3 regions of the Yersinia enterocolitica subsp. enterocolitica genome follow, and region 3 is predicted to be linked to each of the others. Evidence: predicted binding sites of a transcription regulator. Region 3 holds the regulator's gene; each other region holds the start of a gene.

Region 1 (4,274 bases), 1.9 Mb from region 3:
TGGCAGTTGAAAGCGATAAGCTGCTGCTCGCCGGTGAGATAGTAAAGTCTTGTGATAACAACGGTAGGATTGGCTGCACGCAATAGAGCAGGGCGAAGGTCGCTAATCCGGCGGAAAAGAAAGCCAGGGTGACACGAATAAATTCCGGTGTACCGCGTTGAATATAAGGACGTTTAGTAAAACGAGTGGTTTTAGGCGTTGTAGCAGTTGCATCGTCATTTGCGGCGAGGTTCGACACTGCGGTATCCGTAGTGAGCAAAGAGGTGGTCACGGTATTTCCTTATCATTAGCACAATAAAAACAAGCACAATCAAAACAGTTTGTTCACCGCAAGAGCACAGGCTCAATCGTCGTTCGGTGTAATAATAGGATCATAGAAATAGCAGAGTTTTTTGTCTAATATATTAATTATTCATAATAAGACTTTAAAAATATCACTGGAGTCGGATGAGTATTGAACTCAGGCATTTACGTTATTTTATCGCGGTGGCTGAAGAGTTGCATTTCGGGCGAGCAGCAGAGCGTTTACGTATTTCTCAGCCCCCGCTGAGCCAACAAATTCGGATATTGGAAGAGCAAATCGGGGCCAGGTTGTTTGCCCGCAATAACCGTAATGTCAGCCTGACACAGGCCGGTGTGCTGTTTTTAAAGGAGGCTTACCAAATTCTGGCGCAGGTTAGCTCGGCCGCTGAGAAAGCAGCGCGTTTGCATCGTGGGGAATCGGGGGAGTTAACCATTGGTTTTACCTCATCGGCACCGTTTATCAGCACCGTATCTAAGAATTTGCGCGCTTTTCGCCAGTTGCACCCGCACGTTCATATTAAAATGCAGGAAGTGAATACCAAACAGCAAATTGAACCCTTGTTGAATGGTCAACTTGATCTTGGTGTGATGCGCAACACTCGCTTGCCCGACGCGCTGCAATACCGTCTGTTGTTACGCGAGCCTTTAGTTGCGGTGGTCCACGAAGAAAGTCCGTTAGCTGCTTTACCTCTTGGGCGTGTCAAATTTAGTTCGTTGGCCGATCAACCTTTTGTTTTCTTTGCTCGCGAGGTAGGTACTGCGCTTTATGATGAGATCCTCACGCTGCTGACTCGTGCTGGGATCACTCCCTATATCACGCAAGAAGTCGGGGAGGCGATGACCATTGTCGGGCTGGTATCCGCCGGTTTAGGTGTTTCTATTTTGCCAGCGTCATTCACGCGGGTAAAAGTGGATGGGGTGAAATACTTACCGTTAGCTGAAAGCAGTGCGACAACTGAGGTGTGGTTGGTGAATCATAAACATCGCCCGGTGACCGCGCCAGCGGAAGCATTGATCCGCCTAATGATAGCGGATAGCCCAATAAATGAAGCATAAAGGCAGTTTGGGTTGCTAAGGTTAAATAATATTGGTGAGTGTTTTTCGACCTTTATTCGTCTAAATAATCAGCGCATAGTCAAAGGGCATCGGCGATTATGTGCAGTAAATCACATAACTAATCAAATAGTTGACGCCATATGCTAAAAGCCCCAACATAGCCGATAATCTTTATTTAGAAGCGCGAAAAATACTCGGTGACAGAGAAGGAGCCGGTTTAGTGATAACGGATGGACAGCCTGGGCATATTGATCAAATCAAGCAGACCAATGCAGGGGCCGTTTATCGGCTGATTGATTTGTTCGGCCCGATATCCCGTATTGAACTGTCTAAGAGGGCGCAATTGGCCCCCGCCAGTATCACCAAGATTGTGCGGGAATTAGTTGAAGCCCATTTGGTAAAAGAAACCGAATATCAAGATGTTGGTAGTCGTGGGCGGCCAGCAATTGGTTTGGTTCTGGATACCGAGGCTTGGCATTATGTCTCCGGACGGATTAGCCGAGGTTCGATAACTCTCGCGCTGCGTGACCTCAGCAGTAAACTGGTAGTTGAAGATCAAATTCCCTTACCGGATAGCCACTCTGAGCCCTTACTCAATCGCATTCTCAGCGAAGTCGACCAATTCTTTATCCGCCATCAGGAAAAACTTGAAAGGCTGACGGCTATCGCCATTACCATGCCCGGTATCATCGACGCACCAGCGGGTATTGTGCATAAAATGCCATTTTATAAAGTGGATGAAATGCTACTTGGCCCGGCATTGGAGCAGCGAACGGGATTACCTGTTTATCTGCAACATGATATTTGCGCCTGGACGATGGCAGAGGCCTTGTATGGCGCTTCGCGTGGCTGTCAGAATGTGATTCAAGTCGTGATTGATCATAATGTCGGTGCAGGGGTTATTGCTGCGGGTAGGGTATTACACGCAGGCAGCCGTAGTGTGGTTGAAATTGGCCACACTCAAGTTGACCCTTATGGCAAACGTTGTTATTGCGGTAACCATGGTTGTCTGGAGACGGTTGCCAGTATTGAAAATATGCTGGAAATTGCCCAACAGCGATTAAATGGCTCAATGAGTTCGTTATTACATGGCTCACCACTGACGGTTGAGTCTTTATGTGATGCGGCGTTGGCCGGCGATCAATTAGCTAAAGATATTATTCTAGGTGTTGGCCACAGTGTCGGGCGCATTATTGCCATTATGGTCAATTTATTTAATCCGGAAAAGATTCTGGTTGGTTCGCCATTAAATAAAGCGGCTTCTATTCTGCATCCCGCCATTGCATCTTGTATTCGCCAACAAGCCCTACCTGCTTATAGCGAGCATATTTTGGTGGAGCCAACGGCATTTTTTAATCAGGGGACAATGCCGGGAGCCGCTCTGGTAAAAGAAGCATTATATAATGGCTCTTTATTGGTGAAACTCCTGCAAGGATAGGGCATTACTAATAATTAAGAGTTAATTATTAGTAGGTATATTGGGTGTGTTCCCCATATTATTGAGCGTTATCCGCTAAAAACCGCTCTCAGTTCGGCAAAACATTGCGCTAACGCAAGCTGTCTGTGGTCGGCATCGCCTAGACTTTTATCCATGTTACCAATTTCGCTAATATTAGGCGGAAAGACGTGAGTCGAAGTGGTCAGATTGCGGAGTATTGTTATGTTAACGCGTATTTTTGTGACGGGTACCGACACTGCTGTTGGTAAAACCGTAGTGTCACGGGCCTTACTTCAGGCCTTAAGCCAAAATGGCAGAACAGCTGTTGGCTATAAGCCAGTAGCAACGGAGAGTAAAGATACTCCCGATGGACTACGCAACCAGGATGCACTGATTTTACAAGCTTCATCCTCTATTGAAGTGGATTATCAGGAAGTTAACCCATACCCACTGGCTGGGGATGTTATCCATGCCTGCTCTGACACCCTGATTAACTACAATAAAATGACCGAAGGATTGCAGCTCTTATCAACGAAAGCCGATACCGTTGTCGTCGAGGGGTGCGGTGGCTGGAAAGTGATGATGAACGACCAACGTTTTTATTCTGACTGGGTGATTCAAGAACAGTTACCGGTTATTTTGGTGGTCGGCATTAAATTAGGTTGTATTAATCATGCCTTATTAACTGCTCAAGCTATTCTTAATGATGGATTGCCATTATTAGGATGGGTTGCCAATCGTATTAATCCAGGACTGGCACATTACGCTGAAACTATTGCAATGTTACGCGAACGTTTACCTGCACCACAATTAGGGCAACTACCTTATTTGCCCCATGCAGAACAAAAGCCGTTAGCAAAGTATTTAGATCTCACCGCAATAGCCAAGTAATATATCCATCAAACTTTAATTTAGCGTGAGTGATATACTGAAATAGGGCGTAACCAACGGGCTATTGTTGTCGAAATAACGCAGGATAATAGTAGCTCTGGCAACAGGGTATAGGCTCCTGTCATTTCGCACACCATGAGTGCTGCCATAATAGGCGCGTGAGTGGTCGCTGCCAGCAATGTCGCCATGCCTGTCAATGCCATTAATAACGCAATATTGTCACCCAACATGGGCCACCAGGCAAATATTTGACCGCATAACATCCCCAACGCCGCACCAACAAACAGTGTTGGCGTAAATACCCCACCAGGAGCACCCGAACCGCTACTGGCCAGTACCGCCAACAACTTACAAACCAAAATACCGCCAATTAACAAAATTCCCGGCGGGGTGGTCAATAATGATTGCACCACACTGTAACCATTGCCCCAGACTTCAGGGAAAATGAGCGATAATAGCCCGACAATCACCCCACCCAGCGCCAATTGCAGTGGTGGTGATAAGTTCAGGGAACGAAATGCATGCCCGCTGGCTGTCATACCTTTAAGGAACAGTGGCCCACAGAAACCGGCGAATAATCCCAATA
Region 2 (4,274 bases), 1.0 Mb from region 3:
AATTTTTACAGCCGGTGTGCTGGATGAATTCCAGCGCGCCCGCTTTAACCCTTTTGATCTGATGATCGGCACCTCTGCGGGCGCGCAAAATCTCTCTGCTTTTATCTGCGGCCAACCCGGCTACGCGCGGCGCGTGATTACCCGTTATACCACTACAGCTAACTTCTTTAATCCACTGCGTTTTGTGCGTGGCGGTCATCTGATTGATCTCGATTGGCTGGTGGATATCACCTCACAACAATTGCCATTGGCAATGGATCAAGCCGAACAGCATCTACGCGAGGGCCGTGAGTTTCTCATGTGTGCTTGCCGCAGTGATGATTTCGAACCTACCTATATCTCTCCGACGAAAGAAAGCTGGTTACCGGCGATTAAGGCTTCCAGTGCTATTCCGGGCCTATATCGGCAAGGAGTTGATTTAGATGGGGTAAGTTATCTTGATGGCGGTATTAGTGATGCTATTCCGGTTGAAGAAGCTTATCGCCGTGGGGCCGATACGATTGTCGTTATCCGCACTGTACCTTCGCAGGCTTATTACACGCCGCAATGGATGAAGCGAATGGAGCATTGGCTGAGTGAGAGTAGCTTGCAGCAACTGGTGCGAATTATGCAGCAGCATGAGCAGAGTTATCATCGTATTCAGCAATTTATTGAAAAACCGCCGGGTGACTTGCGCATTTTCGAGATTTTCCCGCCTAAGCCGCTGGCCAGTAATGCTTTGGGGAGTCGAATCCCTGCGTTGAATCGGGACTATCATTTAGGGCGTCGCTGTGGCCGCTATTTTCTGGCAACCGTAGGGCACTGGCTACTACCGCGAGATCAGCAAGATCAGTCTGAGATCAACAGTGGAAAAACGTCGATCCCCCTTTCCCGCCGAATGATCCAGCCGCAAGATATTAACCAGCCAGATGATATGGCTGACTTGATTGACAATGATGATTCTTCATTTGCTATCACTCAATCACCGGAGATTACCGCGCCTGCAAATGCTACAAAAGCCTCGGATCATCATCTTCCACCTCAGATGACGGTAGCAGACAGCGGGTTGATTATTCCGACAGTGACTCGGAGCAAGAAAAAGCCATTACAAGCGGAGATTATTTTGCCGTCAGATGTGGCGAAAACCAAGGGTGATACCGCGTAATGGCAGTGATTAGCGGGCAAATGCCCTATTTTATCGATACACATTGTCACTTTGATTTTCCCCCTTTCCGTGGTGCGGAAGTGGCCAGCTTATTGAGTGCTGGGCAAGCGAATGTTAGACAAATTATTGTGCCTGCCGTCAGTGCGGATTATTTCCCGCGTATTCTCGATTTGGCAGCGAATTATCCGCCATTATTTGCCGCACTGGGCATGCATCCGCTTTATATTGCGCAGCATCAAGACGCCGCTTTAGCCACCCTGGCCTCAGCACTGGCGATTAAAACAGAAAAATTGGTGGCGGTGGGGGAGATTGGCCTGGATCTCTATATGGATGAGCCGCAGTTACCCCGGCAATTGGCACTCTTGAACGCCCAGTTAAAATTGGCCAAACAGTATGATCTTCCAGTAATTTTGCATTCGCGTCGTTCGCACGATCAGCTGGCTTCAGCATTGCGTAAAGCTGCCTTGCCACGTACGGGAGTGGTTCACGGCTTTGCGGGTAGTTTAGCTCAGGCACAGGCATTCATTCGCTTGGGTTATTATATTGGGGTGGGCGGAACCATCACTTATGAGCGGGCGCAGAAAACCCGTAATGTCATGGCGGCATTACCGTTATCTGCATTATTACTGGAGACAGACGCGCCGGATATGCCACTAGCTGGTTTTCAAGGTCAACCCAATCGACCAGAGCGAGCGGCTAATGTATTCGCTGCATTGTGTGAGTTACGTCAAGAAGCACCACTCGATATTGCTACTCAGCTTTTGCTCAATAGCCAGCGTTTATTTCATTTACCTTCAGCCGATCAATCCACACTTTAGGTTTTGACGCTCCCATACAAACCACGCTAATAGTTAGCAAAATACGCGTTCTTACCATTTTGATGTGATATCCGTCACGTTAATAGCTTTGCGGTTACTTTTAGTTGTGTTTATTTGTGACAGAGATTGTTTGATCACCAGATCATGCCGGTATAATCCACCAACATTATTTTAATACAAATTATTAACAGGATTATCGGCATGCTCATGAGTTTGGTCGGAATGGCAGTACTGATATTAATAGCCGTACTTCTTTCAAGTAATTTTAGGGCGATTAATATTCGCACTGTAGTTGGGGCATTTATTATTCAGGTCGGCATTGGCGCGCTGGTTTTATATGTACCGGTAGGGCGTCGTATTCTGGGTGGCATGTCTGAAGGCGTCGCGAATGTTATTGCTTACGGCAATGACGGGATTTCATTTATGTTTGGCGGTTTGGTTTCCGACAAAATGTTTGAAGTTTTTGGCGGTGGCGGTTTTGTATTTGCCTTGCGAGTCTTGCCCGTCATTGTATTCTTCTCCTCATTAATCGCCGTTTTATATTATATCGGCGTTATGCAATTGGTGATTAAAGTCTTGGGTGGTGGATTACAAAAACTATTGGGGACTTCGCGTACTGAATCTCTTTCTGCCACAGCCAATATTTTTGTCGGCCAGACTGAAGCCCCATTAGTGGTGCGCCCCTATATTGCCACCATGACCCAATCCGAATTATTTGCGGTAATGTGCGGTGGTTTGGCTTCGGTCGCCGGTTCTGTATTAGCCGGTTATGCGCAAATGGGTGTGCCGTTGGAATATCTGATTGCCGCCTCCTTTATGGCTGCACCTGGTGGGTTATTGTTTGCCAAACTGATGGTGCCAGAGACCGAAAAAACCCGTGATAATGTTGATGCGGCCACACTGATTGCTGAAGATGACCGACCGGCTAACATCATTGATGCTGCGGCGTCTGGCGCGGCGTCGGGTCTACAATTGGCACTGAATGTCGGGGCGATGCTACTGGCCTTTATTGCATTGATTGCATTGCTAAATGGTATTCTGGGCGGCATCGGCGGCTGGTTCGACTATCCGCAACTTTCGATGGAATTGATTTTGGGCTGGGTATTCTCACCAATTGCATATCTGATCGGTATTCCGTGGAGCGAGGCGATGGTGGCAGGTTCCTTTATCGGCCAGAAGATCATTGTGAATGAATTCGTGGCATTTATGAATTTCGGTCAGTATCTACAGGCCGAAGAGCTGGTGCGCTCTGCCGGTTTGCAGGTGCTTTCTGAACATTCTAAAGCCATTATTTCCTTCGCGCTGTGTGGTTTTGCCAACTTATCCTCTGTCGCCATCTTGTTGGGTGGATTAGGTAGCATGGCCCCTAACCGCCGCCACGATATCGCGCGCTTTGGTTTAAAGGCGGTGGCGGCAGGTACTTTATCGAACTTGATGAGTGCCACCATCGCCGGCTTTTTCCTGGCATTATAATTTTGCCCATGGGCCATCTTGATGAGATGGCCCATAATCCTGCGTATTTTCCGCCCATAAGCTATCCTTGATGCGAGTGGGCGTTTACTGGCTGAAAGCTATAAATCAGGTTATTTTGTGACTCTAATCACATATAATATCGGCGCGTTACAAGTTACTATTGATTAATGTGAATTTGAACACATCTCATGTGCTGATAACGTGTTCAAATAGAGCTATAAGTTAGTGCGGTGAGATGGATCTCAATTGCCACCCAGATGGGGCTATCTTCAAGGAACCAAGTCCGCTCGCCAACGTATTGAGCTTAGAACCATTCGGCTCATAAATAAATGCTCAGCTTTGGCAAGGTGCTGGGGCTGAAATAGTGTTGGAGAGTTTTATGACCGATTTAACCGCCTGCGCGAATCTCAATGATTATGCCAAACGCGCGCTGAGTTTAATGGATTTAACCACCCTGAATGACGACGATACCGACGATAAGGTTATTGCTCTGTGTCATCAGGCTAAAAGCCCTGCCGGTAATACCGCGGCAATCTGTATTTATCCTCGCTTTATTCCTATTGCGCGTAAAACATTACGTGAGCAGGGAACGTCTGAAATCCGCATAGCAACGGTCACCAATTTCCCTCACGGCAATGATGATATTGCCATCGCGCTGGCTGAAACCCGTGCGGCGATTGCCTATGGTGCTGATGAAGTGGATGTGGTTTTCCCCTATCGCGCCTTAATGGCCGGTAACGATAAAGTCGGTTTTGAATTGGTGAAACAGTGCAAAGAAGCCTGTGCTGACGCCAATGTATTGCTGAAAGTTATCATCGAAACCGGTGAGTTGAAGCAGG
Region 3 (4,274 bases):
TCAGCGTAGTCCCTTCCGGCATTTGAAAATGCAGCAGGGCCGCGGCGAGTAACAGCCCAATCAGAGTGCCCAAGGCTCGGTGGTGAATCCGAATTTTAGTGGCGTTATAGCCGTTTTGCGTCACCAACATGATGGTGAGTAAAATCCAATAAGGTTTAGGCAGATGGATCAGGCTACCAATATAACTGCCCGCTGCCAGCGTTACGCCCATGCGGCCTGCATCACGTAATGCGCTGGATTTAAATGATAGATAGCCAACAAGCGCTGGCCAGAATGGTTGAGATAGTTGGCTTGACATCAAATCGCGGTCATATTGCGGGCGCTGATCGCTCAGGATCTGGGTAATGTGGCTGATATGGTAATAGCAGAATTGTGCCACCGGATTATCAGGATGTTGCTGGGCAACCTCTTCCAGCTCGACCAGCGCATCACCGGCACTGAAATGGGTCTTCGCGCGGTGGTGATAGAGAATATTATCGGCGATGGTGCGCATTTGTGTTGAGATAATCTGCACATTACGTTCAAGGATGGCTTCTATTGAACTCTGCTCTATCAGCTCTTGCGCCTTTTCTGACTGATTCATCGCCGCAGTGATATGTTCCTGCAAATCAAGCGCCATCTGAAAGAGTATCAGTAGCCGCTTTTGCTCTTTTTTGGTGGCATTGGGTAGTAGATTAAACTGTTGATAAAGTTGGTTAATTTTATCCATAATACCTTGCTGCCTATCCAGCAGGGCTGGCATCGCTTTTTCCGCATCCTGGTGCTGACCAAGCAAAGAGTAGGCAGCATCGCAATAATCGGCCAACAGATGATAAAGCTGGCTCAGTGGCTCACGGATGGGCTGGTCTTTACATAACCGAAACCATAGCCAGGTAAATACCCCGTACCAGAGAGTCCCCACGGCACACATCAATGGCGCTTGCCAAATAGGCGCACGGCCTACCATGCTGAGACTAAAAATAGCGGCGATCAACGCTGCCGGGAGCAACCGGCCGTTGAGCTGGCTGATAGCACCACTTACCCCCAACGTTAATGCGAGACCAAGCATCACCACCGGTAATGGGATATCCCACAGCAGTAATTGTTGAGTCAGAAAACTACTGAAGGTAAAGAGTGTCCCGCCGACAATCAGCCGCCGGAAGAAATGTTGATGGGGAGTATCGAGCGAAGCAATATTACAGCAGGCGGGTATCAGGGAGAACATCAACCCCAGCCGCAATTCCCCCACGGCAAACCCCAATGCCGCCGGTAAGCAGAGAACCAGTGTTTGGCGGAGCGCATAATTAACTTCAGGATGATAAATAAGCCGTTGCCATTTCATGTAGGCCCCAGAAATTTATTAATCACACAAAAGAAAACCGGTGCCGAAGTAGCAGCACCGGTTTATAGGGAATTAACGGGTGCCGTAAACGACAATCGTTTTACCGTGTGCGGAGATCAGATTTTGATCTTCCAGCATTTTTAGTATCCGCCCCACAGTTTCGCGGGAGCAGCCAACTATTTGACCAATTTCCTGGCGGGTAATCTTTATCTGCATCCCATCTGGGTGGGTCATGGCATCAGGTTGTTTTGCCAGATTAAGCAGCGTTTGTGCAATGCGTCCAGTCACATCAAGGAAAGCAAGGTTACCCACTTTCTCAGATGTTATCTGTAAGCGATTCGCCATTTGTGAAGACAGGCGCATCAAGATATCTGGATTGACCTGAATTAACTGGCGGAATTTTTTGTAAGAAATTTCAGCCACTTCACAGGCAGTTTTTGCTCTGACCCAGGCACTACGTTCTTGGCCTTCTTCAAATAATCCAAGTTCGCCGATGAAATCTCCCTGGTTGAGATAGGAGAGAATCATCTCTTTACCTTCTTCATCTTTGATCAGCACCGCAACGGAGCCTTTCACGATGTAGTAAAGTGTTTCGGCCTTTTCACCTTGGTGAATTAGCGTACTCTTCGATGGATATTTGTGGATATGGCAATGAGACAGGAACCATTCGAGAGTCGGGTCTGTTTGTGGCTTGCCGAGAACCATTCGCTGTTATCCTCTGTTGTTATCGCTGCCTAACTTAACAGGGCTCAGAGTTCCCTGTACGGCGTGCTTATAAAATACACTTTCTCTTAGCATATTAATTTGCTCAACTGCCGAAAGGTATAGCCAAGATAGGTACCGGATAGAAACCCTTCACTGAGTATTGAGAAGCTACCCTATTTAATTCTAAAAACAATACTTTCGGTTCTGTTTGTAGCACAGGATGAGGCTAGTGTCTTGTGTTGTATCGCTTCAGCATGATGAACATCGGGTTACATTGCCAGTTTGTAAATGAAAGGGTAGTCTGAATCGGAAAATTTAACCGGGAGCAAGAGTTATGCAGGCACGTGTAAAGTGGGTTGAAGGGCTAACATTTTTAGGTGAGTCCGCTTCAGGTCATCAAGTTTTAATGGATGGGAATGCTGGAGACAAAGCCCCCAGTCCGATGGAAATGTTGTTAATGTCGGCCGGTGGCTGTAGTGCAATTGATGTCGTTTCTATCTTACAGAAAGGGCGTAACGATGTGCGCGATTGCGAAGTGACATTAACCTCGCAGCGCCGGGAAGAAGCACCGCGCCTGTTTACGCAAATTAACCTGCATTTTATTGTCAGCGGCAAAGGTTTGACGGATAAAATCGTTGAGCGTGCGGTTGAGCTTTCGGCTGAGAAGTATTGCTCGGTTTCTTTAATGTTGGGGAAAGCGGCGACTATTACCCACAGTTTTGAAATCCGTGACATCGCCTAAGCAAACCCTTCGTACTTGAAGCTGCAGGGTTGTTAGCTGCGCTCGCTCACCCGAATCACTTACTTATGTAAGCTCATCGGGATGAGTTCGCTTGCCGCCTACCTGCAGCCCCAACTACTTTGGGTTGGGATAGCATCAAATTATTTTTTCTTTCCAACAATTGCTTTACTGCAACGCCAAGGACGAAGGAGATTAGCCTATTTTTTTGCCTTCCAGTAGTTGCTGCACCAACGGCGCCATAATCAGCTCCATTGCCAGCCCCATCTTCCCGCCGGGTACCACCAATGTATTGATATTGGAAATAAACGACCCTTGCAACATTGCGAGCAAGTAAGGGAAATCGATTTGATCCAAACCTCTGAAGTGAATGACGACAAAACTTTCATCCAGTGACGGAATGGCTTTGGCGGCAAATGGATTAGAGGTATCAACCGTCGGAACGCGTTGGAAGTTAATATGGGTGCGTGAGAACTGTGGCGTAATGTAGTTAATGTAGTCATCCATGGACCGCACCACGGAATCCATCACCGCTTCACGGGAATGGCCGCGCTCCCCGGTATCGCGGACTAATTTCTGAATCCACTCCAGGTTGACTATCGGTACCACGCCGACCAGCAAGTCGACATGTTTTGCGACATCATGATGTTCGGTCACGACCCCGCCGTGCAGCCCTTCATAAAACAGCACATCAGTGGGTTCCGGCAGCGCCTCCCAAGGGGTGAATGTGCCTGGGATCTGGTTATAGGGCACGGCTTCATCATAGGTATGGAGATACTTACGTGAGCGCCCAGTTCCATGCTCGCCGTATTGCGACACACTCTCTTCTAACTGACCAAAGTCATTGGCTTCTGGGCCAAAATAGCTAATATGTCGGCCTTGATCCCGTGCCTTACGGATGACGGTATCCATTTCAGGACGGGTATAGCGATGGAAGCTGTCACCTTCAATTTGCGCTGCACGGATATTCAATTGCTGAAAAATTTTGCGAAACGCCAGACTGGTGGTGGTTGTCCCTGCGCCACTTGAGCCGGTGACGGCTATAACCGGATGTTTAATTGACATATTAGCTGTAACTCCATGGGGTTAGATCCTCAGTGGGCGGGCTTAAACGGTCTGTTTTTTCTTGTTAATGGTTATTTTTAGGGCAAAGTGCCCAGCTTGTCACCCTGATTTTACTTAGAGGATAGGGTAACAACGCATGGGTTATGGCAGCTCTTCTGCTCCGGCCCGAAAGGCGCCGCGTGGCATGATATTGATGGTTTCGTGTAGCTCTGACCAAACTAATACCGCCTCACCACTGACTAATTGACGGCGTACGTCTTCGACTTTTTGCTCCAATGAGCGCTCATGTTCGCCGTAATCCGTGCCTTCACGTAATACAAAGGCCTCCAGCAGATTATCCAGCGTTTCGCTGTCGACTTGCTGCCAGGGGATTATCATGATTGTTGCTCCAAATAAGGGGAAAGCCAGGCTGGAATACGTTGTTCCAACCACATTTGTGGATGT

Evidence for each region. The regulator CRP, encoded in region 3, controls carbon source genes, mostly activating them, when cyclic AMP is high. The targets are predictions, from matches to a motif close to ATGTGANNNNNNTCACAT.
Region 1: a site for CRP is predicted at 1,458-1,475, ahead of mlc (sugar metabolism global transcriptional regulator Mlc). Genes of this name have one in related genera too.
Region 2: a site for CRP is predicted at 2,025-2,042, ahead of FGL26_RS18960 (NupC/NupG family nucleoside CNT transporter). Genes of this name have one in related genera too.

What each region holds. Positions count from the first base shown of each region.
Region 1 covers NZ_LR590469.1:1,094,917-1,099,190, reverse strand. Annotated here, with positions in the region: gene FGL26_RS05125 (MFS transporter) at 1-271, opposite strand, end outside; gene FGL26_RS05120 (LysR family transcriptional regulator) at 448-1,359, shown strand; gene mlc (sugar metabolism global transcriptional regulator Mlc) at 1,580-2,797, shown strand; gene bioD (dethiobiotin synthase) at 3,020-3,688, shown strand; gene clcB (voltage-gated ClC-type chloride channel ClcB) at 3,709-4,274, opposite strand, start outside.
Region 2 covers NZ_LR590469.1:4,002,567-4,006,840, forward strand. Annotated here, with positions in the region: gene FGL26_RS18950 (patatin-like phospholipase family protein) at 1-1,144, shown strand, start outside; gene FGL26_RS18955 (metal-dependent hydrolase) at 1,165-1,962, shown strand; gene FGL26_RS18960 (NupC/NupG family nucleoside CNT transporter) at 2,164-3,435, shown strand; gene deoC (deoxyribose-phosphate aldolase) at 3,815-4,274, shown strand, end outside.
Region 3 covers NZ_LR590469.1:3,004,659-3,008,932, reverse strand. Annotated here, with positions in the region: gene FGL26_RS14495 (YccS/YhfK family putative transporter) at 1-1,321, opposite strand, end outside; gene crp (cAMP-activated global transcriptional regulator CRP) at 1,394-2,026, opposite strand; gene FGL26_RS14485 (OsmC family protein) at 2,361-2,768, shown strand; gene FGL26_RS14480 (phosphoribulokinase) at 2,961-3,830, opposite strand; gene FGL26_RS14475 (YheU family protein) at 3,972-4,208, opposite strand; gene FGL26_RS14470 (hydrolase) at 4,205-4,274, opposite strand, start outside.